One region of the Kluyvera sp. CHPC 1.2972 genome, then DNA from elsewhere that is predicted to be linked to it. Evidence: predicted binding sites of a transcription regulator. Region 1 holds the regulator's gene; each other region holds the start of a gene.

Evidence for each region. The regulator PurR, encoded in region 1, represses purine synthesis genes. The targets are predictions, from matches to a motif close to CANGCAAACGTTTGCNTG.
Region 2: a site for PurR is predicted at 5,098-5,115, ahead of V6944_RS04265 (nucleobase:cation symporter-2 family protein). Genes of this name have one in related genera too.
Region 3: a site for PurR is predicted at 1,850-1,867, ahead of purL (phosphoribosylformylglycinamidine synthase). Genes of this name have one in related genera too.
Region 4: a site for PurR is predicted at 4,229-4,246, ahead of gcvT (glycine cleavage system aminomethyltransferase GcvT). Genes of this name have one in related genera too.

The regions. Positions count from the first base shown of each region.
Region 1 covers NZ_JAPKIB010000003.1:52,310-60,214, forward strand. Annotated here, with positions in the region: gene gloA (lactoylglutathione lyase) at 1-367, shown strand, start outside; gene rnt (ribonuclease T) at 472-1,119, shown strand; gene V6944_RS06240 (Grx4 family monothiol glutaredoxin) at 1,185-1,529, opposite strand; gene V6944_RS06245 (C40 family peptidase) at 1,873-2,694, shown strand; gene sodB (superoxide dismutase [Fe]) at 2,818-3,399, shown strand; gene V6944_RS06255 (MFS transporter) at 3,480-4,646, opposite strand; gene cydH (cytochrome bd-I oxidase subunit CydH) at 4,807-4,896, opposite strand; gene purR (HTH-type transcriptional repressor PurR) at 5,191-6,216, shown strand; gene punR (DNA-binding transcriptional activator PunR) at 6,235-7,146, opposite strand; gene punC (purine nucleoside transporter PunC) at 7,260-7,905, shown strand, end outside.
Region 2 covers NZ_JAPKIB010000002.1:155,366-163,270, forward strand. Annotated here, with positions in the region: gene yicI (alpha-xylosidase) at 1-1,712, shown strand, start outside; gene V6944_RS04260 (AsmA family protein) at 1,857-3,533, opposite strand; gene V6944_RS04265 (nucleobase:cation symporter-2 family protein) at 3,653-5,044, opposite strand; gene gltS (sodium/glutamate symporter) at 5,329-6,531, shown strand; gene glpK (glycerol kinase GlpK) at 6,630-7,905, opposite strand, start outside.
Region 3 covers NZ_JAPKIB010000009.1:29,971-37,875, forward strand. Annotated here, with positions in the region: gene tadA (tRNA adenosine(34) deaminase TadA) at 1-162, shown strand, start outside; gene mltF (membrane-bound lytic murein transglycosylase MltF) at 159-1,697, opposite strand; gene purL (phosphoribosylformylglycinamidine synthase) at 1,943-5,830, shown strand; gene V6944_RS14875 (sensor histidine kinase) at 6,392-7,828, shown strand; gene qseG (two-component system QseEF-associated lipoprotein QseG) at 7,846-7,905, shown strand, end outside.
Region 4 covers NZ_JAPKIB010000004.1:379,200-387,104, forward strand. Annotated here, with positions in the region: gene V6944_RS10090 (YecA/YgfB family protein) at 1-128, shown strand, start outside; gene pepP (Xaa-Pro aminopeptidase) at 198-1,514, shown strand; gene ubiH (2-octaprenyl-6-methoxyphenyl hydroxylase) at 1,511-2,689, shown strand; gene ubiI (FAD-dependent 2-octaprenylphenol hydroxylase) at 2,711-3,913, shown strand; gene gcvT (glycine cleavage system aminomethyltransferase GcvT) at 4,306-5,400, shown strand; gene gcvH (glycine cleavage system protein GcvH) at 5,427-5,816, shown strand; gene gcvP (aminomethyl-transferring glycine dehydrogenase) at 5,938-7,905, shown strand, end outside.

The DNA.
Region 1 (7,905 bases):
ACGCTCCATTGATTTCTACACCAAAGTGCTGGGCATGAAGCTGCTGCGCACCAGCGAAAACACCGAATATAAATACTCTCTGGCTTTCGTCGGCTACGGCGAAGAGAGCGATGAAGCGGTGATTGAGCTGACCTACAACTGGGGCGTGGATAACTATGAGCTGGGCACCGCCTACGGCCATATCGCCCTGAGCGTGGACAACGCCGCAGAAGCCTGTGACCGCATTCGCCAGAACGGCGGCAACGTCACTCGTGAAGCAGGCCCGGTTAAAGGCGGCACCACGGTGATCGCGTTTGTTGAAGACCCGGACGGCTATAAAATCGAACTGATCGAAGAGAAAGATGCCGGCAAAGGCCTTGGCAACTAACTCCTCCACGGGTGCCTAAGGCGCCCGTTTTTTTACCCCGCCTTTCCAAGCCGCGGCAAAATTTGCCATAATGCGCGCTACTTTTTCTAAGTGAAGAGATTCTGATGTCCGACAATGTGCAACTTAATGGTCTATGCGACCGTTTTCGTGGGTTTTATCCGGTAGTGATTGATGTGGAAACTGCGGGATTCAATGCCAAAACGGATGCCCTGCTCGAAATAGCGGCAATTACGTTGAAAATGGATGAGCAAGGCTGGCTGATGCCGGACACGACGTTGCATTTCCACGTTGAACCTTTTGAAGGCGCTAACCTCGAGCCGGAAGCGCTGGCGTTCAACGGTATCGACCCGAACAACCCGCTGCGCGGCGCGGTCAGCGAGTACGACGCGCTGCATGCCATCTTTAAGATGGTGCGCAAGGGCATGAAAGACAGCGACTGCAATCGCGCCATTATGGTGGCGCATAACGCCACCTTCGACCACAGCTTTATGATGGCTGCCGCCGATCGCGCTTCGCTCAAACGTAACCCGTTCCACCCGTTCGTGACCTTCGACACCGCCGCACTGAGCGGGCTAGCACTGGGGCAAACCGTGCTGTCAAAAGCCTGTACCGCGGCGGGCATGGATTTCGACAGCAGCCAGGCGCACTCGGCGCTGTACGACACCGAACAGACTGCCATTCTGTTCTGCGAAATCGTCAACCGCTGGAAACGTCTCGGCGGCTGGCCGCTGCCGATAGCGGCCGAAGAATAGCAGCATAAAAAAAGCGACCTGAAGGTCGCTTTTTTGCTTCTGTGCCCGCTATCCGGGCGAACCGATTATTCTGCTTTCGGTTCTTCAGCGTATTTCGCCGCGGTCTCTTTAATCAGAGGCTGCAGCTCACCGCGCTGATACATTTCAATGATGATGTCGCAGCCGCCAACCAGTTCGCCGTCAACCCACAGTTGTGGGAAAGTCGGCCAGTTCGCATATTTCGGCAGTTCGGCGCGGATGTCCGGGTTCTGCAGGATGTCGACATAAGCAAAGCGCTCACCGCAGGCAGACAGTGCCTGAACGGCCTGGGCAGAGAAACCGCAGCTAGGCAGTTTCGGGGAACCTTTCATGTACAGCAGGATTGGGTTCTCAGCGATCTGGCGCTGAATTTTTTCAATTGTCTCGCTCATTATCTTGCTTCCTCAAACTTCTTTTTACGGCAGTAGTCTGACATTGTAACGTTTCAGAGCCTGAACAGAAAATAACATTTTGTTCACGCATTACTATTTTATCGTCTGAACCGTTAAGTTGCTTTATAAATATGAGTTTATCGGCAGCAGCGGAAAAATCTTGCTCATTTTTTGACTCATGATGTATCAAATGATGTTTTTTTTTGCAGTTGCTAACGAAACAGGGTTTTAGACATAAAAACACTATTAACAATTCGTGTTTTTATGGATTAGAATCGTTGGGTTTTGTAAACCATACCCAGGCAAGGACATTTAGCCTGCATCTTACTCAGAGGGTTGTTCAGTGGCGCAGATAAAAAAATGGTCGTTCACGCTCTGTGCATTGCTGTTTACATCGTTATCCTTCACGCCGTTGGCGCATGCTACAGGGCATGCCAAAACCCCAACGGCGCAAAAGTCGCTTCCTGTAAAAAGCAGTGAACGCAAGAAAAAGAACGCGGACAATAAATCTAACACTAAGAAAAAATCCACTCCGGTTGCCGCTAAGAAGAAAACCACGCCAGCCGTAGCGAAAAAAGTTGCTCCAGCCTCCAGCAAATCGAAAACAGCCTCCGCTAAAACCCACGCGAAAAGCAGCGCGGTCAAAACCGCCAACGTCACCACGACCTGTAAAGTTCGCAAAGGGTACAAGAAACGCTGTACCACCGCTCCTGTAGAAACCCAACCCACGACCATCGCCGCCGCGCACAAAGTTCGCGTGCAGAAAGTACAGAAAACCGCGATGAATAAGCTGATGGGTCAGTTAGGCAAGCCGTATCGCTGGGGTGGCAACTCCCCACGCACCGGCTTCGACTGCAGCGGTTTGGTCTATTACGCTTATAAAGATCTGGTCAACATCCGCATTCCACGTACTGCCAACGAAATGTATCACCTGCGCGATGCGCGTCCGGTTGAACGTGGCGAACTGGAAAGCGGCGATCTGGTATTCTTCCGCACCCAGGGCCGCGGTACAGCCGATCACGTTGGCGTGTACGTCGGGAACGGCAAATTTATTCAGTCCCCGCGTACCGGTCAGGACATCCAGATAACCTCGCTGAGCGAAGATTACTGGGTCCGCCACTATGTCGGCGCCCGTCGCGTTGTAACACCAAAGACAATTCGTTAATCACTTACCCCGTTTGTTAATAAACGGGGTAAGCTTATCTTTTATCTCACCTTTTAATTTGCTACTCTATCCCTACTCAGTACATGGTTATTGAGTGTACAAATATAATAAAGGAGAGTAGCAATGTCGTTCGAATTACCTGCATTACCGTATGCCAAAGACGCTCTTGTTCCACACATTTCCGTGGAAACGCTGGAGTATCATTACGGCAAACACCACCAGACCTACGTCACCAACCTGAACAACCTGATCAAAGGTACGGCGTTTGAAGGCAAAACGCTGGAAGAGATCGTCCGTACCTCTGAAGGCGGCGTGTTCAACAACGCAGCGCAGGTCTGGAACCACACCTTCTATTGGAACTGCCTGGCACCTAACGCCGGTGGCGAACCAACCGGTGCCGTCGCTGATGCGATCGCTAAATCCTTTGGCTCCTTCGCTGAATTCAAAGCACAGTTCACCGACGCCGCAGTGAAAAACTTCGGCGCAGGCTGGACCTGGCTTGTGAAGAAGGCGGATGGTTCCCTGGCTATCGTTTCAACGTCTAACGCGGCAACCCCGTTGACCACCGACGCGAAGCCACTGCTGACCGTTGACGTGTGGGAACACGCTTACTACATCGACTACCGCAATGCGCGTCCAAACTATCTGGAGCACTTCTGGGCTCTGGTGAACTGGGCGTTTGTGGCTGAGAATCTGGCAGCGTAAGCAAAAAATAACCCGGCATCGCCACGCTCCGCCGGGTTATCTCGTATCACGCAGAAGGTCTCCCTTCTGCGTTTTTGTTTTTATTGGCTGGCCAGCGCCTCTTCACCGCGTGAACGACCGCTCAGGAATACCACCAGCAGCGCCAGCGCGGCAACAATCGCCCCCATCACCGGTACAAAGCTGTAACCCAGACCACCGGAGATCACTGCTCCGCCCGCGACCGCCCCCAGTGCGTTACCCAGATTGAACGCCCCGATATTCACCGAGGAAGAAAGACCCGGTGCTTCGTGAGCCACGCGCATCACGCGCATTTGCAGCGGTGGCACCACCGCGAAGGTTGCCGCACCCCACACCACCATACTGAAGGCCGCGCCTACCTGCGTTTGCGCAAGGAACGGAATCGCCAGCATAATTGCCATCAGCAGCAACAGGAAGCCTTTCAGCGTACCGCTCACCGAACGGTCAGCAAATTTGCCGCCGAGGTAGTTACCGATGGAGAAGCCCACGCCAATCAGCACCAGCATCAGCGTAATAAACGCTGGCGTGGCGTGAGTTATCGTACGCAACACCGGTGAAATATAGGTATAGAGCGTAAACATCGCCCCTGCGCCCAGTACAGTGGTCAGCAGCGCCGACAGCACCTGCGGACGTACCAGCACCGACAACTCGCGCTTCACGTCCGGCTTTTCACCCGCCCCGCCCTTCGGCAGAGAGAACCACAGCCCCAGAATAGCAATAATGCCGAGGCCTGCCGTTGCCAGGAATGACATCCGCCAGCCGATGGTTTCGCCAAGCCAGGTTGCCGCTGGAACGCCACCAATATTGGCAATCGTCAACCCCATAAACATGGTCGCCACGGCGCTGGCCTGTTTATGCTTCGGTACCACGCTGGCGGCAACAACGGAACCGAGGCCGAAGAATGCACCGTGGTTAAGGCTGGTGATAATGCGCGACAGCATCAGCGTGGTGTAGTCCGGCGCCATCGCCGACAGTACGTTGCCGAGGGTAAAAATCGCCATCAGGAAGATCAAGGCGTTACGGCGAGCACGATGTGAAAGGAGCAGCGTCATCAGCGGTGCGCCAACCATCACCCCTACGGCATAGGCGCTAATGAGCATCCCGGCAGCGGGAATGGAGACGTCTACGCCCTTAGCGATGACCGGCAGGAGCCCCATTGGCGAGAATTCGGTGGTCCCGATGCCAAAGGCCCCAATGGCTAACGCCAGTAAGGGAAAGTTAATTTTCATGCAAATGCTCCGGTTGGCCGCACGACAGACGCGGCATGTCGATAATGGGCAAAAGCATGACATCAATCACATAAAAACAGAAGTGTACAAAACAGCAAAAGATTATTGCTAAACGGGTAACAATCAGACAGGAGGGAGCGGACGCCCCCTCGCAGAGGAATTAATGCAGTACAGCAGTCAAACTTGCGGCAACAATCAGCGCAAGGGTAATGACGGTGGTGGTGAGTGACATCTTAAGTTCGGTACTCATCAACTTTTCTCCTTTTTATCGCTACAGCAAAACTGTGCTAACGCATTTTTGCACAGTATTGCGCAAAAATCTTCACAGATTTAGCAGGATGTTGGTTTTTACTCTTCCACTTTGCGTCAGGATAAGTCAAAATTCGACGCTTATTTATAAGCGTACCGGCCATTGACCCCCTCCTGTCGTCCTGTATCGTTTTCCCGGCGAATCGCAATCCACAAAATTGCGTCAGGGTGTGTGAAGGCAAACGTTTTCCTTTCGATTTTATCAGGGGCAGGCCAGGGTCTGGAGTGAGATGGAATGGCAACTATTAAAGATGTAGCGAAGCGCGCAAACGTTTCCACTACAACCGTATCACATGTAATTAACAAAACGCGTTTTGTCGCCGAGGAGACGCGTGAAGCCGTCTGGGCGGCGATCAAAGAGTTGCACTACTCTCCGAGCGCCGTTGCCCGTAGCCTGAAGGTGAACCACACCAAATCGATTGGTTTGCTAGCGACCAGCAGCGAAGCGGCCTACTTTGCCGAAATTATCGAAGCCGTTGAGAAAAACTGCTTTGAGAAGGGCTATACCCTGATTCTGGGCAACGCCTGGAACAACCTGGAAAAACAGCGCGCCTACCTGTCGATGATGGCGCAAAAGCGCGTGGATGGCCTGCTGGTCATGTGTTCCGAGTATCCGGAATCCCTACTGACGATGCTCGAAGAGTACCGTCACATCCCGATGGTGGTGATGGACTGGGGCGAGGCTAAAGCGGACTTCACCGACTCGGTCATCGATAACGCCTTTGAAGGCGGCTATACCGCAGGCCGTTACCTGATTGAGCGCGGTCATCGCGATATCGGCGTGATCCCAGGTCCACTGGAGCGTAACACCGGCGCGGGTCGTCTGGCGGGCTTTATGAAAGCGATGGAAGAAGCGCACATCAACGTCCCGAAGAACTGGATTGTACAGGGTGACTTTGAGCCTGAATCCGGTTATCGCGCAATGCAGCAGATCCTGTCGCAGCAGCCGCGCCCTACTGCTATCTTCTGCGGTGGCGACATCATGGCGATGGGCGCACTGTGCGCCGCAGATGAAATGGGTCTTCGCGTGCCGCAGGACATTTCGCTGATTGGTTATGATAACGTGCGCAACTCCCGTTTCTTCACCCCGGCGTTGACGACGATTCACCAGCCGAAAGATTCGCTCGGTGAAACGGCGTTTAACATGCTGATGGACCGTATCGTTAGCAAACGCGAGACCTCGCAGTCGATTGAGGTGCATCCGCGTCTTATCGAACGTCGTTCCGTGGCCGACGGTCCGTTCCGCGACTACCGCCGCTAAGCATTACCCACGGACACCCTACTCGGGTGTCCGCAGCCACTCTTCATTTAGCGTCTCGCTATCCCCCAGATATTCCAGCAGCCAGCTTAATGCCGGCGATGCTTCGCTTTGCTGCCAGGTCAGGCAACAGGCGGCATCCGGGAACGGGTTTTCAAGCTGTAGCGCCACCCACTCCCCATTTTCCAACCACGGTTGCGCCAGATGCCCCGGTACCATCGCCGCGCATAGTCCCGCCGAGATACAGGTTTCCGATGAAGCCCAGTCCGGCACCACCACACGCTTCTGGTTATCGAGTAGCCAGGTCGTCCGCTTCGGCAGCGAACGCGAAGTATCTTCGCGCACCAGCGACGGCCAGTTGCGCAACACATCATCGCTGAGCGGGCCCTCCATCTGCGCCAACGGATGGATACTCGCCACCACGCAGTGCCAGTTGAGCATCCCCATATCACGAAACGCGAAGCGGCCACCGACCGGAATCGCCTGAGTGGCACCAATCGCCAGCTCCACGCGGCCATCGGCCAATGCATCCCAGACGCCATTAAACACTTCCTGATAAACAATCAGCTCCACGTCGCTAAAGTGGCGATAGAAATCGACAATCAGCTGCCGGGTTCGCTGCGGTTTCACGATATTATCGACGGCAATCGCCAACTGCCCTCGCCAGCCGTTAGCAATTTTCTGGCACTGTTGGCGAGTGATCTGCATTTTTTTGATAACAGACCGCCCCTCCTTCAAAAACCATACGCCAGCGGGAGTAAGTTCAACGTCGCGATGGCGCCGTTCGAACAGGGGAACAGCCAGCCACTCTTCCAGCTGGCGTACCGTATAGCTCACCGCAGAAGGCACGCGGTGCAGTTCCTGCGCGGCGGCACTAAAACTACCGTTACGTGCCACCGCATCAACCACTTCCAGTGAATATTCAGACCACATTTTCTGCCTGCAAAATTTTTGAATGCATGACGCAAATATTAGCGTTTCACAAGCCGTTATGCACTCTCTACACTCAGCGGCATCGTTTATTCATGATAAAAAGGGCGAAATTAATGCAACCTGGGAAAGGATTTTTAGTCTGGCTCGCGGGGCTGAGCGTATTGGGTTTTCTGGCTACCGATATGTATCTCCCCGCCTTTGCTGCCATTCAGGAAGACCTGCAAACGCCGGCATCAGCCGTCAGCGCGAGTCTTAGCCTGTTTCTGGCCGGTTTTGCCGTCGCGCAGCTCCTCTGGGGGCCGCTGTCAGACCGCTATGGTCGTAAGCCGATTCTGCTGTCCGGGTTAACCATTTTCGCTATTGGCTGCATTGGCATGCTGTGGGTGCGCGATGGTACCACGCTGCTGGTCCTGCGTTTTGTACAGGCCGTCGGCGTCTGCGCCGCGGCGGTGACCTGGCAGGCAATGGTCACCGACTACTATCCAGCTCAGCGCACCAACCGCATTTTTGCCACTATCATGCCGCTGGTTGGCCTCTCTCCGGCACTCGCCCCGCTGCTGGGTAGCTGGCTGCTGGCGCACTTTGACTGGCAGGCCATCTTCGCAACCCTGTTTATCATCACCCTGGTGCTGATGCTCCCGGCGTTCCGCCTCAAGCCTGCGCACAAAAAAAATGCCACCAGCGAAGAAAAGCTGACCTTTATGCGCCTGCTGCGCAGTAAAGACTATCGCGGCAACGTGCTGATTTACGCCGCCTGCT
Region 2 (7,905 bases), on a different contig from region 1:
ACCGCGGCTACGGCGTGCTGGTGAATCACCCGGAAAACGTCTCCTTCGAGATTGGCTCTGAGAAAGTCTCCAAGGTGCAGTTCAGCGTCGAAGGCGAGCATCTGGAATACTTCGTTATCGACGGCCCAACCCCGAAAGAGGTGTTGAACCGCTATACCCAGTTCACCGGCCGCCCGGCGCTGCCACCGGCCTGGTCCTTCGGCCTGTGGCTGACCACCTCGTTCACCACCAACTACGATGAAGCGACGGTTAACAGCTTTATCGACGGCATGGCGGAGCGCGACCTGCCGCTGCACGTCTTCCACTTCGACTGCTTCTGGATGAAAGCCTTCCAGTGGTGCGATTTCGAATGGGACCCGGTGACCTTCCCGGACCCGAAAGGCATGATCCAGCGCCTGAAAGACAAAGGGCTGAAGGTCTGCGTGTGGATTAACCCGTACATCGGCCAGAAATCCCCTATCTTCCAGGAGCTGAAAGAGAAGGGCTACCTGCTCAAACGCCCGGATGGTTCTGTCTGGCAGTGGGATAAATGGCAGCCGGGCCTGGCGATTTATGACTTCACCAACCCGGAAGCCTGTCAGTGGTACGCCGACAAGCTGAAAGGCCTGGTGGAGATGGGCGTCGACTGCTTCAAAACTGATTTCGGCGAGCGCATCCCGACCGACGTTCGTTGGTTCAACGATGCTGACCCGCAGAAAATGCACAACCACTACGCCTACATCTACAATGAGCTGGTGTGGAACGTGCTCAAAGAGAACCTCGGCGAGAAAGAAGCAGTGCTGTTTGCCCGTTCCGCCTCGGTGGGCGCGCAACAGTTCCCGGTGCACTGGGGCGGCGACTGCTATGCCAACTACGAATCGATGGCGGAAAGCCTGCGCGGCGGCCTGTCGATCGGCCTGTCCGGCTTTGGCTTCTGGAGTCACGATATCGGCGGCTTCGAAAACACCGCTCCGGCGGATGTCTACAAGCGCTGGTGCGCCTTCGGCCTCTTCTCCAGCCACAGCCGCCTGCACGGCAGCAAATCCTACCGTGTGCCATGGGCGTACGACGAAGAGTCCTGCGACGTGGTGCGCTACTTCACCGAAATGAAGTGCCGCATGATGCCGTATCTGTATCGTCAGGCGGCGCTGGCGAACGAGCAGGGCACGCCAATGCTGCGCGCCATGATGCTGGAATTCCCGGACGACCCGGCGTGCGACTACCTCGACCGTCAGTACATGCTCGGCGACTCTCTGGCAGTAGCGCCAGTGTTCACTGAAGCGGGCGACGTGCAGTTCTACCTGCCGGAAGGCCGCTGGACGCACCTGTGGCATAACGACGAGGTGCAGGGCAGCCGCTGGCATAAACAGCAGCATGACTTTATGAGTCTGCCGGTGTACATACGCGACAACACCCTGCTGGCGCTGGGCAACAATAACCAGGTGCCGAACTACGCCTGGCATGAAGGGACCGCATTCCAGCTGTTCCATCTGGAAGACGGCCGTCAGGCGGTCTGCGAAGTGCCAGCGCAGGACGGTTCGGTTATCTACACGCTGACCGCGAAGCGTCAGGGTAACGTGATTACCGTGACGGGCAACGGCAAGGCGAGCGGCTGGACGCTGTGTCTGCGCAACATCCAGCAGGTGGCTGGCGTGCAGGGCGGGGTTCAGGCGGGCAGTGAGCTCGGCGTGGTGGTGACGGCGCAGGGTAATGAGCTGGTAATTACGCTTTAGTATTGAGGGTGCCCCCTCACCCTAACCCTCTCCCCGCGGGGGAGAGGGGAACACTCGCACGATCTCTTTGTAGCCCGGCCAAGCGCAGCGCCGCCGGGGCGGCTCCGAGCCAACCCCGGGGTCGACGTGAACGCCTCGCCCGGGCTACTTCATCACCCCACCCTGCATCTGCTGGATCACTTCCTGCTTATCCATATTCACCGCATGCAGCTCCCCGTTCACCGTCGGTTTCAGCGGCGCATCGGCCTGCACATTCCCGCTTGCCGTCAGCTGAATATTCCCGTCACCGGTAATCGGTAGCGCGGGCCAGCCCCACTGCTCGAGTAGGTTCAGCGGCACGCCGCGACCGTTCAGCGTCACGCGGGTCTGGCGTTGTGGCTGCTGGGCCACGGTGGCGGTGGCTTCCAGAATGCCTTTTTCGGTAAAGGCGCTCAGTTCAGTGATATTCACGTTTGAAGCATCGGCGTTCAGCGTCATGGATGGGCGACGAACATCAACGCGGTTAAAGGTCGCCGCTGCGCCGTTCAGCGTCGTGCTGCCGCCCCAGATGCCCCACTGGCGATTTTTCGCCAGCTGCAGGTTGGCACCGTAACCGTCCAGCGCGGTAACCTGCCATGGGAAGTCCGGGGTGATATCAATCACCAGGTTGCGGCTGGCACCGAATTTCTTCAGCGTCACGCTTTGCAGCCATGGCGGAAGCTGTTCCATCCACAGCGTTTTCCAGTTCTCCGGCAGCGTATATTCCAGTCCGGCGAAAACCGCGTCGTCCAGCACCAGCGCGTTACCGGCGCGTAACCAGTTGCCGGAGCTACGCACCATGCCACCTTCCCAGCGCGAGGTGAACTGACGCAACGCAATACCTTGCGGTGAGAACTCGGCGTTGAGGATCGGGTCGAGCAGATGCAGCGAGCCGTAGATAAACTCACTGGCGTTCATCGAGATTTTGCCATCGTCGCTCTGCCAGCCGCCCTGGCTGAGGGTCAGGTTGCGCAAGTTGAGGTCGAGGTCGGTGACCGCCCAGTCCGGCCCCTGCAGGTGCGCGTCGGTAATGTCCAGCCGACCAATCTGCAACGATGGCACGGTGGTGAGCGGGGCCAGGAAATCAAGCAGCGACTTGTCGCTTTGCATGCGAATATCATTAAGGCGCAGATTATCGACCACCCAACTGCCGTCGCTGTTGCGCCGTGCATTGCCGGTGAGCGAGCCACGCGCCATATCCGCGCCCACGGTAGTTAAGGTCACCTCACCGTTATTGAGCGAGCCTTCAATCAATGCATTGGTGGCCGGTACGCCGTTAAGCGACAGCGAACCGGCGCTCATCTGAATCTGGGCTTTGGTGCCCAGCACGTTGCCTGCCACCGGTGCCCACGGCATCACGCCGCCAGAGACCCGCTGGGCGCTCAGTTCCCAGCCGGTTTCCGGGCTGTTTAGCGCCATATTGCTCAGTTGCAGGCGGTCTGCGGCAAACGGCAGCGGCGCGGTGGAAGGCGACAGATTCAATGTGCCATCCTGCAACAAAATGGTGTCGACGTGCAGCGGGTCGGTTATCTGGCGCGAACTCAGGCCGATATCCACCGCTTTGGCGACCAGCGTGGCGGGCTTGCCGTCGCGGCCAAAGGTGACGTTTTTCAGCAGGATATGTGAAGGTGAAGAGAAGCGATGGTCCATCGCGTCAAACGTGATGTGATAGGCGGTGTTATCGCTCAGCCACTGGCTAACGTGACGTGCGCCCCAGCGTGTTTGCAGCAAGAAATAGAAGGCCAGGATCACCAGCAGCAGGGCGATCAACAGCCAGATAATGAGCTTTCCAAGAAATTTCATGATCTTCCGTCCTGAGAAGGGCACATAAACCTGTTATGCATGATTTATGCGCATTCCTCAAGGCGGGAATCGTATTATTCGATGTCAGCGGCAGTGGCGAAACCACTGCCGCGACGGGATTACGCTTTTTCCGGCGGGAAGACCAGGTTGAGGATAATCGCGGTGATACCCCCGGCAGCGATGCCGGAAGAGAGCAGGTTTTTCAGCCAGTCCGGCGCGAACTGTAGAATTTGTGGCTGCTGAGAAACGCCCAGACCAACGGCCAGCGACAGCGCGATAATCAGAATCGCACGACGGTTCAGCGGCTCACGGGAGACGATACGCACGCCGGAAGCGGCGATGGTACCGAACATCACCAGCGTTGCGCCGCCGAGTACTGGCTCAGGAATGTGCTGCACAAAGCCGCTTACCGCCGGGAACAGGCCGAGCACGATCAGCATCAGCGCCACCACGAAGCCCACGTAACGGCTGGCAACGCCGGTCAGCTGAATCACGCCGTTGTTCTGCCCGAAGCAGGAGTTCGGGAAGGTGTTGAAGATGGCTGATACGCAAGAGTTCAGGCCGTTTGCCAGCACGCCGCCTTTCAGGCGTTTCATATAGACCGGGCCGGAAACCGGCTGCTCGGACACGTCGGAGGTGGCGGTGATGTCGCCAATGGTCTCGAGCGAGGTAATCATAAACACCAGCATCAGCGGCAGCAGCAGGCTCCAGTCGATGCCTAAGCCGTAGTACAGCGGCGTTGGAATGGTAATCAGGCTGCTGTTCGCCGGGGCAGCGTTCTCCGGCAGCATGCCGAGGAACCACGCCATCAGGTAACCTGCCGCCATGGCAATCACCAGAGAGGCAATGCGCAGGTACGGGTTACGCTGGCGGTTCAGCAGAATAATGATGCCCAGCACGATCCCTGCCAGCAGCAGATTTTTCGGGGCGCCGAAGGTGTGGTCGGCCATCGCCGCGTAGCCGCCGCCGATGGAGGTCAGGCCCACCTGAATCAGCGACAGGCCGATAATCATTACCACCACACCAGAAACCAGCGGCGTAATCACGCGGCGCGCCAGGTGCAGTACGCGGGAGATAATCATCTCGGTGCAGCTCGCCAGCATCAGGGTGCCGAACAGCGCCGCCATCATCGTTGGCACGTCCGCACCGCCGGTTTTCAGCGCCGTGCCGCCCATGATCAGAGGGGCGACGAAGTTAAAGCTGGTGCCCTGAATCGACAGCAGGCCAGAACCTACCGGGCCCCAGGCTTTGATCTGAATGATGGACGCCACGCCGGAGGCGAATAACGACATGCTGATAATGTGCTGAGTGTCTTCCGCTGGCAGGCCAAGCGCCTGACAGATGAGCAGCGCCGGTGTGATCACCGCGACAAACATCGCCAGCAGGTGCTGGAACGCCGCGAACAGGGTCTGCGGCAGCGGTGGGCGATCTTCCAGACGATAGATTAATTCGCTGTTCTGCGAATGCGCAATCGGTTGCGCATTAGCTTGATCGAGTGTGTTAGAAGACATCTCAGAGGTAATCCCGTGGTGGAAAAGTGGCGATTTTAGCGGACTGGTTGGTAAAAGCAATCGGTTGCTTTCACTGATGGCAAATTATTGCGGAAAATAGCCGTGCAAAATAAAGGGATTTGGCGGGGTAAGTTAACGAAAATGATGACAAATAATACGTTTTTCTACCCTGATCGCCTTTTTCTTGCTTACACTTTTGCCCAACGCCTCATGAGGAGGTGTGGACGACATGGGAAATTGGTCGCGTGTGAATGAATCATACGTTTTAGTCAGGAGCTGTAATTATGTTTCATCTCGATACCTTATCGACGCTCGTTGCCGCAACGCTGGTGTTGCTGCTAGGACGAAAACTGGTTCAGAGCGTTCCCTTCCTTAAGCAATACACTATCCCCGAGCCCGTTGCGGGCGGCCTGTTGGTCGCGCTAGCGCTGCTGGTGCTGAAAAAGAGCATGGGCTGGGAAATCGACTTCGATATGAGCCTGAAGGACCCGTTGATGCTGGCGTTCTTCGCCACAATCGGCCTTAACGCCAATATTGCCAGCCTGCGCGCGGGCGGCAAGGTGGTGGGGACGTTTCTGATTGTGGTCGTTGGGCTGCTGCTGCTGCAAAACGCGCTGGGCATTGGTATGGCGAAGCTCTTAGGGCTCGACCCGCTGATGGGGCTGCTGGCGGGGTCGATAACGCTCTCCGGCGGACACGGCACCGGGGCGGCGTGGAGCAAGCTGTTTATCGAACGTTATGGCTTTGAAAATGCGACAGAAGTAGCGATGGCCTGCGCCACCTTTGGGCTGGTGCTCGGCGGCCTGATTGGTGGCCCGGTGGCGCGCTATCTGGTGAAACACTCGTCGTCGCCGAACGGCACGCCGGACGATCTGGAGGTGCCGACGGCGTTTGAAAAGCCGGACGTGGGGCGCAGTATTACCTCGCTGGTGCTGATTGAAACTATCGCGCTTATCGCCATCTGTTTGACGCTGGGTAAAGTCATTGCGCAACTGCTCGCCGGTACGGCGCTGGAGCTGCCGACGTTCGTCTGCGTGCTGTTTGTTGGGGTGATCCTCAGCAACGGTCTGGCGCTGATGGGCTTTTATCGCGTGTTCGAGCGGGCGGTGTCGGTGCTGGGTAACGTCAGCCTGTCACTGTTCCTGGCAATGGCGCTGATGAGCCTCAAGCTGTGGGAGTTAGCGGATCTGGCGCTGCCGATGATTGTGATTCTGGCGGTGCAGACCGTGGCAATGGGGCTGTATGCGATTTTCGTCACCTACCGCCTGATGGGCAAAAACTACGACGCGGCGGTGCTGGCGGCGGGTCACTGTGGCTTTGGCCTTGGCGCAACGCCGACGGCGATTGCCAATATGCAGGCGATTACCGAGCGTTTCGGGCCGTCACATATGGCGTTTCTGGTGGTGCCGATGGTGGGGGCGTTCTTTATTGATATCGTCAACGCGCTGGTGATTAAGCTGTATTTGATGTTGCCGATGTTTGGTTGATGGGTGATGCCGTCCCCGGCGTCGCTGCGCTCGGCCGGGCTACGTTAGATAGGTAGCCCGGGCGAGGCGCTTGCGCCGACCCCGGGGAGGCTCAGTGCTTACCCTTCGTGATCTTCCCACGCTAACGCGCGTTTCACCGCTTTCTGCCAGCCGCTGTAGCGGAAGTTACGCTCGGTGGTTTCAATCCCCGGACGGAACTCACGCTCAATCACCGCTTTCTCCTGCAGCTCATCCAGGTTCTGCCAGAAGCCGACCGCCAGACCGGCCAGGTAGGCCGCGCCGAGCGCCGTCACTTCACGCACTTCCGGGCGCTCCACGCGGGTGCCAAGAATGTCGGACTGGAATTGCATCAGGAAGTTGTTGGCGACCGCGCCGCCGTCCACGCGCAGGGCGTGCAGACGAATACCGGAGTCTGCCTGCATCGCTTCCAGCACGTCACGGGTCTGGTAGGCGATGGATTCCAGCGTGGCGCGAATAATATGGTTCGAGTTCACGCCGCGGGTCAGGCCGAAAATAGCACCGCGCGCATACGGGTCCCAATATGGTGCGCCGAGGCCGGTAAAGGCTGGCACCACGTACACGCCGTTGGTGTCCTTCACTTTGGTGGCGAAGTATTCGGAGTCGAACGCGTCGCTAATCAGCTTCATTTCGTCGCGCAGCCACTGAATGGAGGCTCCCGCCATGAAGACCGCACCTTCCAGCGCGTAGTTCACTTCGCCGCGTGGGCCGCAGGCGATGGTAGTCAGCAGGCCGTGGCTGGAGGCCACCGCTTTTTCCCCGGTGTTCATCAGCATAAAGCAGCCGGTACCGTAGGTGTTTTTCGCCATCCCTTCTTTCACGCACAGCTGGCCGAACAGCGCCGCCTGCTGGTCACCGGCAATCCCGGCGATAGGAATACGCGTACCGCCTTTACCACCAATGTTGGTCTGACCGTACACTTCGGAAGACTTGCGCACTTCCGGCAGCATGGCGCGCGGGATATCCAGCGCGTCCAGCATCTTGTCATCCCACTCCAGCGTGTTGATGTTGAACAGCATGGTACGTGAGGCGTTGGTGTAGTCGGTGACGTGAACGCGGCCCTGGGTCATTTTCCAGATAAGCCAGGTGTCAACGGTACCAAACAGCAGTTCGCCGCGTTTCGCACGCTCGCGGGAGCCTTCGACGTGGTCGAGGATCCACTTCACTTTGGTACCGGAGAAATACGGGTCCACCACCAGACCGGTGGCTTTGCGTACGTACTCTTCCATACCGTCGCGTTTCAACTGCTCGCAGATATCCGCGGTACGGCGGCATTGCCAGACGATGGCGTTGTAAATTGGCTTACCGGTTTCGCGCTCCCACACCACGGTGGTTTCACGCTGGTTGGTGATACCT
Region 3 (7,905 bases), on a different contig from region 1:
GCAGGGTCGCTGATTGACGTGCTGCATCACCCAGGAATGAACCACCGCGTTGAGATTACCGAAGGGGTGCTGGCTGAGGCGTGCGCGGGGATGCTGAGTGATTTCTTCCGCGAACGGCGGCAGCAGAAAAAAGCGCTAAGACAGGCGGAAAGGGGCTGCTAGTTTTTCGAAGTGAAGCGCAGCAGGGGCGTATCGCTGTCGTCGCGATCGCCTCGACGCAGGAAGGAAAATATCCCCGTATCATTTTCACCGTGCTGTAGCTCATTGGGCGAAACGGCCGGATAGGCTTGCGCAATCGCCATCTCTTCCGCCGCCTTTTTCTCTTTTTCCTGCAAATACCCCACCAGGCTTATCTGATATTTACGGATATTTTCGACGTAGGCATAGGCTTCATGTCCGCGGGCATAACCGTAGGTCAGTTTGTTGTACCACGGTTTTTGGCTCAGCAGCGGCAGGCGCTGCTTCACGTCGGCCCAGCTGTCCGGGTTGCCCTTCTGTTTCGCAGTGAGCGCGCGAGCATCCAGCATATGGGCATAGCCCATGTTATAGGCTGCCAGCGCAAACCAGATTCGCTCCTCTTGCGGCACGCTGTCCGGCACTTTGCTCATCATGTCCTGTAGGTAGCGCATCCCGCCGCTGATGCTCTGCTCGGCGTCGGTACGGTCGGTTAACCCCAGGCTCTGGGCGGTATTTTTGGTAAGCATCATCAGGCCACGCACCCCGGTAGGGGAGGTGGCCAGCGGGTCCCAGTGAGATTCCTGATAAGAGATGGCCGCCAGCAGCTTCCAGTCAATTTCGCTGGCGTACTTCTCAAACAACGGCTGCAGGTCAGGCAGCACGCTATCCACCGCGCGCAGGAAGGTACGGGTATCGACATAGTCGAAGTCGTCACCGTGGCCGAGATATTTCTCTTCCAGGCGCGCAAGGGTGCCGTCTTCATTTATATTGTCGAAGAAGTCGAGCATCGCGGCGGAAAGCGTGTTGTCGTCGTCCTGCAGGCTAAACCAGGTCACCGGTTGTTCGTCGGTCACGTCGAGGGCAACGGTCAACTCTGGATGAACGCGCTGGAACAGGCCAATCGCCACGGAATCAGCAATGGTGTAATCAAGCTTACCGTCGATCACCGCCTGCATCAGGTCTGCCGAGCTGCGCTTCTCGTCGACGGTCCATGAAAGGTCTGGGTATTTGTGTGCCTGTAGATTTTGCAGATCGCTAATGACCACCTGGCCTGGAGCAATGGTGAGCTGGTCGGCGGAGACGCTGCTGAGGCTCCGCGGGCGCGTATTGCCAACGCGGTACACCAGCTGTTGCGATACGGAATAATAGGTCGGCCCCGCCTGGTAGCTTTTCACGCGCTCGCTGTTGTAGACCAGACCGGCGGCCAGCATATCGGCATTGCCGTTATCGAGATCGTCAAACAGCTGGCTGATGTTCTGGCGCACCGTGACTTTTAGCTTTACGCCAAGATAGTCGGCAAACTGCTGGGCGAGCTCATAATCGAGCCCGTAGTCTTTATTATTAACGACGGTATAGGTGAGTGGAGATTGCACGGTACTGATGCGCAGCTCCCCCCGCTCTTTGATAGCGGCGATACGATTCTCTGGTTTGCCAAACCAGGGAAGAGAGGGCCAAAGCGCCGCTGCGAGCAGCAACGTCACAAAGCCAATAAGCAGGTAATTAATCTTTAACTTTTTCAAATAGTTAATTCACTGCGTTGCCAGAGGTTGTTCCAGATAAACTAAAGCGTTATGACAGAATGAGCGGCATTTTGCTTAACATTGCGCCAGTTGGCAACTTATTCGAGATATCTGTCACATCTATTGATAAAGAAAAGAGATGTGTTTATTTCGACGCAAACGGTTTCGTCGGGGCGCAGGATTCTCTATAATAGCGCCCGTTCTCCCCCATTGCGCACACTGAAAGCTGAGAAGACGAGAGACTTATGATGGAAATTCTGCGTGGTTCGCCTGCACTGTCTGCATTTCGTATTAACAAACTGCTGACGCGGTTTCAGGCAGCCAACCTCCCGGTAAGCAACATTTACGCCGAGTATGTCCATTTTGCCGATCTGGACGCGCCGCTTGATAAAGAAGAGCGAGCCCGACTTGAGCGACTGTTGCAGTATGGCCCAAGCCTCAACAGCCATAACCCTACCGGTAAACTGCTGCTCGTCACCCCTCGCCCTGGCACCATCTCCCCCTGGTCTTCAAAAGCTACCGACATCGCCCACAACTGCGGCCTTTCGCAGGTTCTGCGCCTTGAGCGCGGCGTGGCGTACTACGTTGATGCCGCTAGCCTGACCGCCGAACAGCTGAGCGCCGTGGCGGCTGAACTGCATGACCGCATGATGGAGAGCGTATTTGACTCGCTGCAGGACGCTGAGAAGCTGTTTGCCCATCACCAACCAGCACCGGTTGCCAGCGTGGACCTGCTGGGGCAGGGCCGTCAGGCGCTGATCGACGCCAACATCCGTCTTGGCCTGGCGCTGGCGGATGACGAAATTGACTACCTGCAGGATGCGTTCACTACGTTGGGTCGCAACCCGAACGACATCGAACTCTATATGTTCGCGCAGGCCAACTCTGAGCACTGCCGTCACAAGATTTTTAACGCCGATTGGATTATCGACGGTAAACAGCAGCCGAAGTCGCTGTTTAAGATGATCAAAAACACCTTCGAAACCACGCCGGATCACGTGCTGTCTGCCTATAAAGACAACGCCGCGGTGATGGAAGGCTCTGAAGTGGGCCGTTACTTCGCCGACCACAAAACCGGTCGCTACGATTTCCATCAGGAGCCTGCGCATATCCTGATGAAGGTGGAAACCCATAACCACCCGACGGCTATCTCTCCATGGCCGGGCGCCGCAACCGGCTCCGGCGGTGAAATTCGCGACGAAGGGGCAACCGGTCGCGGTGCCAAACCAAAAGCGGGGCTGGTGGGCTTCTCCGTGTCTAACCTGCGTATTCCTGGCTTTGAGCAGCCGTGGGAAGAGGATTTCGGCAAACCGGATCGTATTGTTACCGCGCTGGATATCATGACCGACGGCCCGCTGGGTGGCGCGGCGTTCAACAACGAATTCGGTCGCCCGGCGCTGACCGGCTACTTCCGTACCTACGAAGAGAAAGTGAACAGCCACAACGGCGAAGAGCTGCGTGGTTATCATAAACCGATCATGCTGGCAGGCGGGATCGGCAACATCCGCGCCGATCACGTACAGAAAGGTGAGATCGTGGTGGGCGCGAAGCTGATCGTCCTCGGCGGCCCGGCGATGAACATTGGTCTGGGCGGCGGTGCAGCCTCTTCAATGGCGTCCGGCCAGTCTGACGCAGACCTCGACTTCGCTTCCGTACAGCGCGACAACCCGGAAATGGAACGCCGCTGCCAGGAAGTTATCGACCGCTGCTGGCAGTTGGGCGATGCCAACCCAATTCTGTTTATCCACGACGTGGGCGCGGGCGGTCTGTCTAACGCCATGCCGGAACTGGTCAGCGACGGCGGACGCGGCGGTAAATTCCAGCTGCGCGACATCCTCAGCGATGAGCCGGGCATGAGCCCGCTGGAGATCTGGTGTAACGAATCTCAGGAACGCTACGTACTGGCGGTCGCCGCCGATCAACTGCCGCTGTTCGACGAGCTGTGCAAACGTGAACGCGCGCCGTACGCGGTGATTGGCGAAGCCACCGAAGAGAAGCATCTGACGCTCGGCGACAGCCACTTCGACAACCAGCCGATCGACATGCCGCTGGACGTGCTGCTCGGCAAAACGCCGAAGATGACCCGCGACGTGCAGACGCTGAAAGCAAAAGGTGAAGTGCTTGCCCGTGAACAGATCACGCTGGCCGATGCGGTGAACCGTGTACTGCATCTGCCAACCGTGGCGGAGAAAACCTTCCTCGTGACCATCGGTGACCGTACGGTGACCGGCATGGTTGCGCGCGACCAGATGGTCGGTCCGTGGCAGATCCCGGTAGCGAACTGCGCGGTGACCACCGCCAGCCTCGACAGCTACTACGGCGAAGCGATGTCTATCGGCGAACGTGCGCCGGTTGCGCTTCTGGACTTTGCCGCCTCCGCCCGTCTGGCGGTAGGCGAAGCGCTGACTAACATTGCCGCAACCCAGATTGGCAACATCAAACACATTAAGCTCTCGGCAAACTGGATGTCAGCCGCAGGTCATCCTGGTGAAGACGCGGGTCTGTACGAAGCGGTGAAAGCGATTGGCGAAGAGATGTGCCCACAGCTGGGTCTGACTATTCCGGTGGGCAAAGACTCCATGTCGATGAAAACCCGCTGGCAGGAAGGCAACGAGCAGCGTGAAATGACCTCGCCGCTGTCGCTGGTGATTTCCGCCTTTGCTCGCGTTGAAGACGTGCGCCATACCATCACGCCGCAGCTGGTGACCGAAGATAACGCCCTGCTGCTGATTGACCTCGGTAAGGGCCATAACGCGCTGGGTGCCACCGCACTGGCGCAGGTTTATCGTCAGCTGGGTGATAAGCCAGCCGACGTTCGCGACGTCGCACAGCTGAAAGGCTTCTACGAGGCGATTCAGGCACTGGTCGCGCAGCGTAAGCTGCTGGCCTACCACGACCGCTCCGACGGCGGCCTGCTGGTCACGCTGGCGGAGATGGCCTTTGCCGGTCACTGCGGCGTGGAAGCCGATGTTGCCACCCTTGGTGACGATCGTCTGGCGGCGCTGTTCAACGAAGAGCTGGGCGCGGTGATTCAGGTTCGTGCCGCAGACCGTGAAGCAGTAGAGGCGATTCTGGCGGCGAATGGCCTGGCTGATTGCGTGCACTTCCTCGGTAAAGCCGTTGAAGGTGACCGCTTCACCCTGACCGCTAACGGTCAGCCGGTATTTAGCGAAAGCCGCACGACGCTGCGTATGTGGTGGGCCGAAACCACCTGGCAGATGCAGCGTCTGCGCGATAACCCAGAGTGTGCCGATCAGGAACACGACGCGAAAGCCAACGATAACGACCCAGGCCTCAATGTGAAGCTCACCTTCGATATCGCCGCCGACGTCGCAGCACCTTACATCTCCACCGGGGCGCGTCCGAAAGTGGCTGTACTGCGCGAGCAGGGCGTGAACTCCCACGTTGAGATGGCGGCGGCCTTCCACCGTGCGGGCTTTGACGCCATCGATGTGCACATGAGCGACCTGCTGGCAGGGCGTACCGGTCTGGCGGACTTCCAGGCGCTGGTGGCCTGCGGCGGCTTCTCCTACGGTGACGTACTGGGCGCGGGTGAAGGCTGGGCGAAATCCATTCTGTTCAACAACCGCGTGCGCGATGAGTTTGCGACCTTCTTCCATCGTCCACAGACTTTGGCGCTGGGTGTCTGCAACGGCTGTCAGATGATGTCTAACCTGCATGAGCTGATCCCAGGCAGCGACCTGTGGCCGCGCTTTGTGCGTAACCACTCCGACCGTTTTGAAGCGCGCTTCAGCCTGGTCGAAGTGGCCAGCAGCCCATCACTGCTGCTCGCCGGAATGGAAGGTTCACGTATGCCAATCGCCGTCTCTCACGGTGAAGGCCATGTGGAAGTACGCGACGGTGCGCATCTGGCACAGCTGGAAAGCAAAGGGCTGGTGGCGCTGCGCTTCGTGGATAACTTCGGTAAAGTGACCGAAGCCTATCCGGCGAACCCGAACGGTTCTCCTAATGGGATCACCGCCGTGACCAACGAAAGCGGTCGCGTCACCATTATGATGCCGCACCCGGAGCGTGTGTTCCGTACGGTTTCTAACTCCTGGCACCCGGAGAACTGGGGCGAGGACAGCCCGTGGATGCGTATCTTCCGCAATGCGCGTAAGCAGCTTGGCTAAGGCTGACGCTTAATGAATCGAGCCCCTCTTCGTGAGGGGCTTTTTTGTTTCTGCGCCTTCCCGGCGTCGCGTTGGGTGTCGGGAACCCGCGATATTGGCGGTATCGCACTGTCGCCAAATGGAGACATTTAATTTAATGATTTATAATGAATTTATATTTGTTGTCAATAAGTGTTGCTAATTGGCGACACTATGCCCAAAAAACGTTCTCATCACGCCATGATGATGTTTTATATATTTTCTATATTTATCATTATGTTAATTTATTGTTTTGTATTGTGGCACGTATCATGCATAATATTAGTCAGTGGCTCATTCACCTTCTTATGTCAGCCCCTTCGGGACGTGCTACATAAACTTCGAATGACGCACAACAAGGTGCCTGCCGTCCAACAAATGATAATAGCTTTGCTTTATCAACCATCGGGCGAAACGTTGAGTTAGGCACCGCCTTATTCCATAGCAAAGCCGGGCTTCTGCCCGGCTTTGTTATTTCTGGCCTTTCCCTCATCGATATCCTCAGTTAGCATTCCACTACGTTGATTTACTGAGATACCTCTTTTGAAACGCCCCTCGCTCTCTCCACGATCGCTTCGCCAACTGGTGACGCTGGCTTTCTTGCTGATTCTGCTGCCGCTACTGGTGCTTGCCTGGCAGGCATGGCAGAGCCTCAACATGCTCAGCGCTCAGGCCGAACAGACTAACCGCACCACGCTGATGGATGCCCGGCGCAGCGAAGCGATGGCGAACGTCGCGCTGGATATGGAACGCAGCTACCGCCAGTACTGCGTGCTGGATGACCCGACGCTGGCGAAGGTGTATCAGAGCCAACGTAAGCGCTACAGCGATATGCTGGAGGCGCACGCGGGCGTGCTGCCGGACGATACGCTCTACCAGCGGCTGCGGCAGAATCTTCACGACCTGACCACGCTCCAGTGCACCAATAGTGGCCCGGAAAAGCAGGCGGTGGCGAAGCTCGAAGCCTTCTCCAGCGCCAACAGCGAACTGGTGCAGGCCACCCGCACTGTCGTCTTCTCTCGTGGGCAGCAGCTCCAGCAGGCGATTGCCGAACGCGGCCAGTTCTTTGGCTGGCAGGCATTGGTGCTGTTCCTGGTCAGCCTGGCGATGGTGCTGCTGTTTACCCGTATGATCATCGGCCCGGTGAAGGGCATTGAGAGCATGATTAACCGGCTGGGTGAAGGACAGTCGCTGGACGGTGAGGTGATGTTCCGCGGCCCGCGTGAACTTCGCTCCGTCGGGCAGCGAATTATCTGGCTCAGCGACCGGCTCTCCTGGCTGGAGTCGCAACGTCACCAGTTCCTGCGTCATCTCTCTCATGAGCTGAAAACGCCGCTTGCCAGTATGCGAGAGGGCACCGAGCTGTTAGCCGACCAGGTGGTGGGGCCCCTGACGGTGGAGCAAAAAGAGGTGGTGGCTATTCTCGATAGCAGCAGTCGCAATCTACAAACCCTGATTGAACAACTGCTGGACTACAACCGAAAACTCACTGAAACCGCCGTGCGCATGGAGTACGTCGCGCTGGCACCGCTGGTCGAGCTGGTGGTTTCTGCGCACAGTTTGCCAGCAAGGGCTAAACTGATGCACACGCAGGTCGACCTGCAGGCCCCGGCTTGCCTGGCAGAACCGACTCTTCTACTGAATGCGTTGGATAATCTCTACTCGAATGCGGTGCACTACGGCACTGAATCCGGTAACATTTATCTCCGTAGCCATCGGGTCGGTTCGCGGATAGCCATCGACGTTATCAATACCGGAACGCCGATCCCGGATAGCGAAAAATTAATGATTTTCGAGCCTTTCTTTCAGGGTAGCCATCAGCGCAAAGGTGCGGTGAAGGGAAGCGGCCTGGGATTGAGCCTTGCACGCGACTCCGTTCGGAAAATGCACGGCGAACTACAGCTTCTCGACACCCAGGACGGCAACGTCTGTTTTCGCATCCAACTCCCGGTACCTGGGCTGGAAAAAACAACTACATGAATCGAAATCGAGTCACTATGCCCCAATTCTTAGCACGGACGAGTCGGATACCACGGCGGTGGTGCGGCGGGCTATTT
Region 4 (7,905 bases), on a different contig from region 1:
AGGAAGAGCTGGAAATGTCGCTGGAAGAAATTATCGAATACGTTCGCGTAGCGGCGCTGCTGTGCCACGATACTTTCACCCACCCGCAGCCGACCGCGCCTGAAGTGCAAAAGCCAACATTACACTAATCACAACGCCCGCTCCGCTTGCTGCGCAAGGCCGGTAAACGGAGCGCTAAGGGATTGAAAGGAGATGTCATGACACAGCAAGCGTTTCTCCGCCGCCGCCAGGCATTACTGGCGCAAATGAAACCAGGCAGCGCGGCGCTGATTTTTGCCGCGCCAGAGGTGACTCGCAGCGCGGATTCTGAGTATCCCTATCGCCAGAACAGCGATTTCTGGTACTTCACCGGCTTTAACGAGCCTGAAGCCTTGCTGGTGCTGATTAAAAGCGATGACACTCACAACCATAGCGTGCTGTTCAACCGCGTTCGCGACCTGACGGCTGAGATCTGGTTTGGCCGCCGTCTGGGCCAGGATGCCGCGCCGGAAAAACTGGGCGTTGACCGCGCGCTGGCGTTCAGCGAAATCAATCAACAGCTGTTCCAGTTGCTGAACGGTCTGGACGTTATCTACCACGCGCAGGGCGAATACGCTTTTGCCGATGACATCGTCTTCACCGCGCTGGACAAGCTGCGCAAAGGTTCGCGCCAGAATCTCACTGCGCCGGATGCGATGATTGACTGGCGTCCTATGGTGCATGAAATGCGCCTGTTCAAAGACAGCGAAGAGATTGAGATCCTGCGTCGCGCGGGCGAAATTTCTGCGCTGGCCCATACTCGCGCGATGGAAAAATGCCGTCCAGGGATGTTTGAATATCAGCTGGAAGGGGAGATTCTTCACGAATTCTCTCGCCACGGCGCGCGTTACCCGTCCTACAACACCATTGTCGGCGGCGGCGAAAACGGCTGCATCCTGCACTACACCGAGAACGAATCCGAGCTGCGCGACGGCGAGCTGGTGCTGATTGACGCGGGCTGTGAGTACAAAGGTTACGCGGGTGACATTACCCGAACTTTCCCGGTGAACGGTAAATTTACCCCGGCACAGCGCGCTATCTACGACATCGTGCTCGCCTCGCTGTACAAATCCCTTGAGTTGTATCGCCCTGGCACCTCCATTCAGGAAGTGACCGGTGAAGTGGTGCGCATCATGGTGACCGGCCTGCATGGTCTGGGGATCCTCAAAGGGGAAGTTGACCAGCTAATTGCTAACAATGCCCACCGTCCGTACTTTATGCATGGCCTGAGCCACTGGCTGGGGCTGGATGTGCATGACGTTGGCGTCTATGGCGCAGATCGTTCTCGGGTGCTTGAGCCGGGGATGGTGCTGACCGTTGAACCGGGCCTGTATATCGCGCCGGACGCGGACGTGCCGGCGGAATATCGCGGTATCGGTATTCGTATTGAAGACGATATTCTCATTACCGAAGACGGAAATGAGAACCTCACTGCGAGCGTCGTGAAGGATGCTGATGCCATTGAAGCGTTGATGGCAGCGGCACGCCAGCTATGAGCGTGATTATTGTCGGCGGCGGCATGACCGGCGCCACGCTGGCGCTGGCTATCTCGCAGCTGACGGCGGGCCGCCTTCCGGTGCACCTGATAGAGGCGGCGGATATTCACGCCGCTGAACATCCGGGCTTTGATGGCCGGGCCATTGCGCTGGCGGCAGGCACCTGCCAACAGCTGGCGAAGATCAACCTGTGGCAGGCGATTGCCGACTGTGCGACGCCAATTACCACCGTTCACGTCAGCGACCGCGGCCATGCCGGTTTTGTCACTCTTGATGCTCAGGATTATCGCCTCTCTGCACTCGGTAATGTGGTTGAGCTGCACGACGTGGGCCAGCGGCTGTTTGGCCTGCTGCGCCATGCGCGCGGCGTCACGCTGCATTGTCCTTCGCGGGTGTCGCGGGTTGAACGTCAGGCTGATGGCGTGAGCGTGACGCTGGATAACGGTGAAACGCTGCACGGCAAACTGCTGGTTGCCGCCGACGGTTCGCGCTCCACGCTCGGCGAGCAGTGCGGTATTGCCTGGCAGCAGGAGCCGTATAATCAGGTGGCGGTGATTGCCAACGTCTCCACCGCCGTGGCGCACCAGGGGCGGGCGTTTGAACGCTTTACCGAGCATGGCCCTATCGCCATGCTGCCGATGTCGCAGAACCGCTGCTCGCTGGTGTGGTGCCATCCGCTGGCGCGCCATGACGATGTGCTCAACTGGTCAGACGCTGAGTTTTGTCGTGAGCTACAGAAAGCGTTTGGCTGGCGTCTGGGACGCATTACTCAGGCAGGAATGCGTAGCGTCTATCCGTTATCGCTGACCACCGCAACCCGGACGGTATCGCACCGCCTGGCGTTGGTGGGCAACGCGGCGCAGACGCTGCATCCGATTGCCGGACAAGGTTTTAACCTCGGCATGCGTGACGTCATGACGCTGGCGGAACATCTGGCAAGCGCGCACGAGGCCAATCAGGATATCGGCGACTATTCGCTGCTGTGCCATTACCAGCGCCAGCGTGCGGAAGATAAAGCCGCCACGATTGGCGTAACTGACGGTCTGGTGCATCTGTTCGCCAACCGTTGGGCACCGCTGGTGGCCGGGCGCAACGTGGGCCTGATGACGATGGAATTATTTACCCCTGCACGCGATGTGCTGGCGCAGCGGACGCTGGGCTGGGTCGCCCGCTAATCAGCAGTTTAAGGAGTTAATGTGCAAAGTGTTGATGTTGCCATCGTAGGCGGTGGAATGGTTGGGCTGGCGGTAGCCTGCGGTTTACAGGGCAGCGGCCTGCGGGTTGCCGTACTGGAACAGTCGCTGCCGCAGGCGCTTGCCGCCGATGCGCCACCTGCGCTACGCGTCTCCGCCATCAATGCGGGCAGCGAAAAGTTGCTCACCAGGCTGGACGTCTGGTCGGCCATTACCGCCCAGCGCGCCAGTTGCTATCACGGCATGGAAGTGTGGGATAAGGACAGCTTTGGTCGTATTACGTTTGATGACCGCAGCATGGGTTACAGCCATCTCGGCCATATTGTTGAAAATGCGGTGATTCACCATGCGCTGTGGCAGAAAGCGGAGCGCAGTTCCGATATCACGCTGATGGCGCCCGCTGAACTGCAGCAGGTGGTCTGGGGCGAGAACGAAGCGTTTCTGACGCTGAAAGACGGCAATATGCTGACCGCGCGCCTGGTCGTGGGCGCGGATGGCGCGAACTCCTGGCTGCGCAGTAAAGCGGATATTCCGCTGACCTTCTGGGACTATCGTCACCACGCGCTGGTCGCCACCGTGCGCACCGAAGAGCCGCACGACGCGGTGGCGCGCCAGAGCTTCCACGGCGAAGGTATTCTGGCCTTTCTGCCGCTCTCCGACCCGCATCTTTGCTCGATTGTCTGGTCGCTGTCGCCACAGGAAGCGGAACGGATGCAGCAGGCCGATGACGCTGAATTTAACCAGAAGCTGAATATCGCCTTCGATAATCGCCTGGGGTTGTGCAAGGTGGAGAGCGAACGTCAGGTATACCCGTTGACCGGACGCTATGCACGTCAGTTTGCCGCCCACCGCCTGGCGCTGGTCGGCGATGCAGCGCACACCATCCATCCTTTGGCTGGGCAGGGCGTGAACCTGGGCTTTATGGACGCCGCCGAGCTGATTGAAGAGCTGCGTCGTCTGCATACGCAAGGCAAAGATATCGGTCAGCATTTCTATCTGCGTCGCTACGAGCGCAGCCGTAAACACAGCGCCGCGCTGATGCTGGCGGGGATGCAGGGCTTCCGCGAGCTGTTTGCTGGCGAAAATCCGGCGAAAAAACTGCTGCGCGATCTCGGTCTTGCGTTGGCTGATACGCTACCCGGCGTGAAGCCGCAGCTAATTCGTCAGGCAATGGGCCTGAACGACCTGCCTGAGTGGCTTCGTTAAGTCGCTCACACTTTTACTCCCGGTGGTTCTACCGGGAGTCTCCTCTCTCATTTGAAAAATTCTAATTTCACGCCGTTTTTCGCATTAGTTTTATTAATCCATGCATTTTCATGTTACGGAAAAATCGCCCTGTTTTACGCATAAAATATTATCTTATGCTGAATTGTTAACCGTTGTTGTTAATAAAATGGGGTGCATTTCGCTTTTTTGTAGTCAATTCCTCTGTATGCTTTTTCGCGACTTTTGGTCATAAGCTAATGTGATGCCCCCTTTTTCAGGATGGTTTACCACGATGTTCGGTGGTAAGTTCAGGGAAAAGAGAACGTTTGCGTCGGTGCCCAAATGGGCGTCGGCGTTTGGTTTTGTGGTGCGATATATTCAACGAGGACATGATGGCTCAACAAACGCCTTTGTATGACCAGCACGTGTTATGTGGCGCGCGTATGGTGGATTTCCACGGCTGGATGATGCCGCTGCACTATGGTTCGCAGATTGATGAGCACCACGCGGTGCGTACCGATGCCGGGATGTTCGATGTGTCGCACATGACCATCGTCGATCTCCACGGGCCGCGGACCCGAGAGTTTCTACGCTATCTGCTGGCAAACGACGTTGCCAAGCTCACCAAGCCCGGCAAGGCGCTATACAGCGGTATGCTAAATGCGTCGGGCGGCGTGATTGATGACCTGATCGTTTACTACCTTACCGAAGATTATTTCCGCCTCGTCGTTAACTCCGCCACCCGCGAAAAAGACCTCTCCTGGATTACCCAACACGCTGAACCTTATGCCATCGACATCACCGTCCGTGATGACCTGTCGCTGATTGCCGTACAGGGGCCGAACGCGCAGGCGAAAGCGGGCACGCTGTTCACCGACGAGCAGCGTCACGCCGTTGAAGGTATGAAGCCGTTCTTTGGCGTGCAGGCGGGTGACTTCTTTATCGCCACCACCGGTTACACCGGCGAAGCGGGTTATGAAATTGCCCTGCCAAAAGAGCAGGCCGCCGATTTCTGGCAGAAACTGGTCCAGGCAGGCGTGAAGCCTTGTGGCCTGGGCGCGCGCGACACGCTGCGTCTGGAAGCAGGGATGAACCTCTATGGTCAGGAGATGGACGAAAGCATCTCCCCGCTAGCGGCCAACATGGGCTGGACCATCGCCTGGGAACCGGCCGATCGCAACTTTATCGGTCGCGACGTGCTGGAGCTGGAGCGTGAGAAAGGTACCGAGCAGTTGGTCGGCCTGGTGATGACCGAAAAAGGCGTCCTGCGCGGTGAACTGCCGGTGCGCTTTACCGATGCCCGCGGCAATGCGTGCGAAGGTGTGATCACCAGCGGGACTTTCTCGCCAACCTTAGGCCATAGTATTGCGCTGGCTCGCGTCCCGGCTGGGATTGGCGAGACGGCGATCGTGCAGATCCGCAACCGTGAAATGCCGGTCAAAGTAACAAAACCTATTTTTGTGCGTAACGGCAAGGCCGTCGCGTAAGCCCTTTTTATTCTGGAGATTTTTTGATGAGCAACGTACCAGCAGAACTGAAATACAGCAAAGAACACGAATGGCTGCGCAAAGAAGCGGACGGTAGCTACACCGTTGGTATCACCGAGCACGCGCAGGAATTACTGGGTGACATGGTCTTCGTTGACCTGCCGGAAGTCGGCGCGACCGTTAGCGCGGGCGATGACTGCGCCGTGGCAGAGTCCGTTAAAGCGGCATCCGACATCTACGCACCGATCAGCGGCGAAATCGTTGCCGTGAACGACGAGCTGGGCGACTCGCCGGAGCTGGTGAACAGCGAACCGTACGCGGGCGGCTGGATCTTTAAGATCAAAGCCAGCGACGAAGCGGAAGTTGCCGCGCTGCTGGATGCGACTGCATACGAAGCCCTGTTAGAAGACGAATAAGGATTTGCTCCCTCTCCCAGTGGGAGAGGGCTGGGGTGAGGGCGAGTTTACGCCGTCGCCCCAAACCTCTTCTTCGAAGAGGAAATCTTAAAATCACCGCACGTTTCAGGAACCATCGCTCATGACACAGACTTTAAGCCAGCTTGAAAACCGTGGCGCGTTTATTGAACGTCACATCGGGCCGGATGCCCAGCAGCAGCAAGAGATGCTCAAAACAGTTGGCGCGGATTCATTAAACGCACTGATTGCGCAGATCGTGCCGAAAGATATCCAGCTTGCTACGCCGCCGCAGGTTGGCGAGGCCACCACCGAGTTCGCCGCGCTGGCGGAGTTGAAGGTGATTGCCGGTCGCAACAAGCGCTTTAAGTCGTACATTGGCATGGGTTACACCCCGGTACAGCTGCCGCCGGTTATCCAGCGCAACATGCTGGAAAACCCGGGCTGGTACACCGCGTACACCCCGTATCAGCCAGAAGTTTCTCAGGGTCGTCTGGAAGCGCTGCTCAACTTCCAGCAGGTCACGCTGGATCTGACCGGTCTCGATATGGCCTCCGCTTCTCTGCTGGACGAAGCTACCGCTGCCGCTGAAGCGATGGCGATGGCCAAGCGCGTGAGCAAACTGAAGAACGCCAACCGCTTCTTCGTGGCGGCCGACGTGCATCCGCAAACTCTGGATGTGGTCCGTACCCGCGCGGAAACCTTCGGTTTTGACGTGATTGTCGACGACGCTGACAAAGCACTGGAGCATCAGGACGTCTTCGGCGTGCTGCTGCAGCAGGTCGGGACCACCGGTGAAGTTCATGACTACAGCCAGCTGATTGCTGAACTGAAATCTCGTAAAGTCGTCGTCAGCGTTGCCGGCGATTTCATGGCGCTGGTGCTGTTAACCGCACCGGGCAAGCAGGGCGCGGATATTGTCTTCGGCTCTGCGCAGCGTTTCGGCGTACCGATGGGCTACGGCGGCCCGCACGCGGCCTTCTTTGCCGCTAAAGATGAATTCAAACGCGCCATGCCAGGCCGTATTATCGGCGTATCGAAAGATGCCGCTGGCAATACCGCGCTGCGCATGGCGATGCAGACCCGCGAGCAGCACATTCGCCGCGAGAAAGCGAACTCCAACATCTGTACCTCGCAGGTACTGCTGGCTAACATCGCCAGCCTGTACGCGGTGTTCCATGGCCCGGCTGGCCTGAAGCGTATTGCCAACCGCATTCACCGCCTGACCGATATTCTGGCCGCGGGTTTGCAGCAGAAAGGCCAAAAGCTGCGTCATGCGCACTACTTCGACACCCTGTGTGTGGAAGTGGCGGATAAAGCCGCCGTACTGGCGCGCGCTCAGGCAGCAGAAATCAACCTGCGCAGCGATATCCTCAATGCGGTAGGTATCACCCTGAACGAAACGACCACCCGTGAAGATGTATTGGCGCTGTTTAGCGTGATTCTCGGCGACAATCACGGTCTGGACATCGATGCGCTGGATAAAGACGTGGCGCTCGACAGCCGCTCTATCCCGCAAGCGATGCTGCGCGACGACGCGATCCTGAGCCATCCGGTGTTTAACCGCTATCACAGCGAAACCGAAATGATGCGCTACATGCACTCGCTGGAGCGTAAAGATCTGGCGCTGAACCAGGCGATGATCCCGCTGGGTTCCTGTACCATGAAGCTCAACGCTGCGGCGGAGATGATCCCTATCACCTGGCCGGAATTTGCTGAACTGCACCCGTTCTGCCCGGTTGATCAGGCGGAAGGCTACCATCAGATGATCGGTCAGCTCTCCGAGTGGCTGGTGAAATTGACCGGCTATGACGCACTCTGCATGCAGCCGAACTCCGGCGCGCAGGGTGAATATGCGGGTCTGCTGGCGATTCGTCACTACCACGAAAGCCGCAACGACGGCCATCGTGATATCTGTCTGATCCCGAGCTCAGCACACGGTACCAACCCAGCTTCCGCGCAGATGGCGGGGATGCAGGTGGTGGTTGTGGCCTGCGATAAGAACGGCAACATCGATCTGGCGGATCTGCGCGCGAAAGCAGAACAGCATGCGGACAACCTTTCCTGCATCATGGTGACCTACCCGTCCACC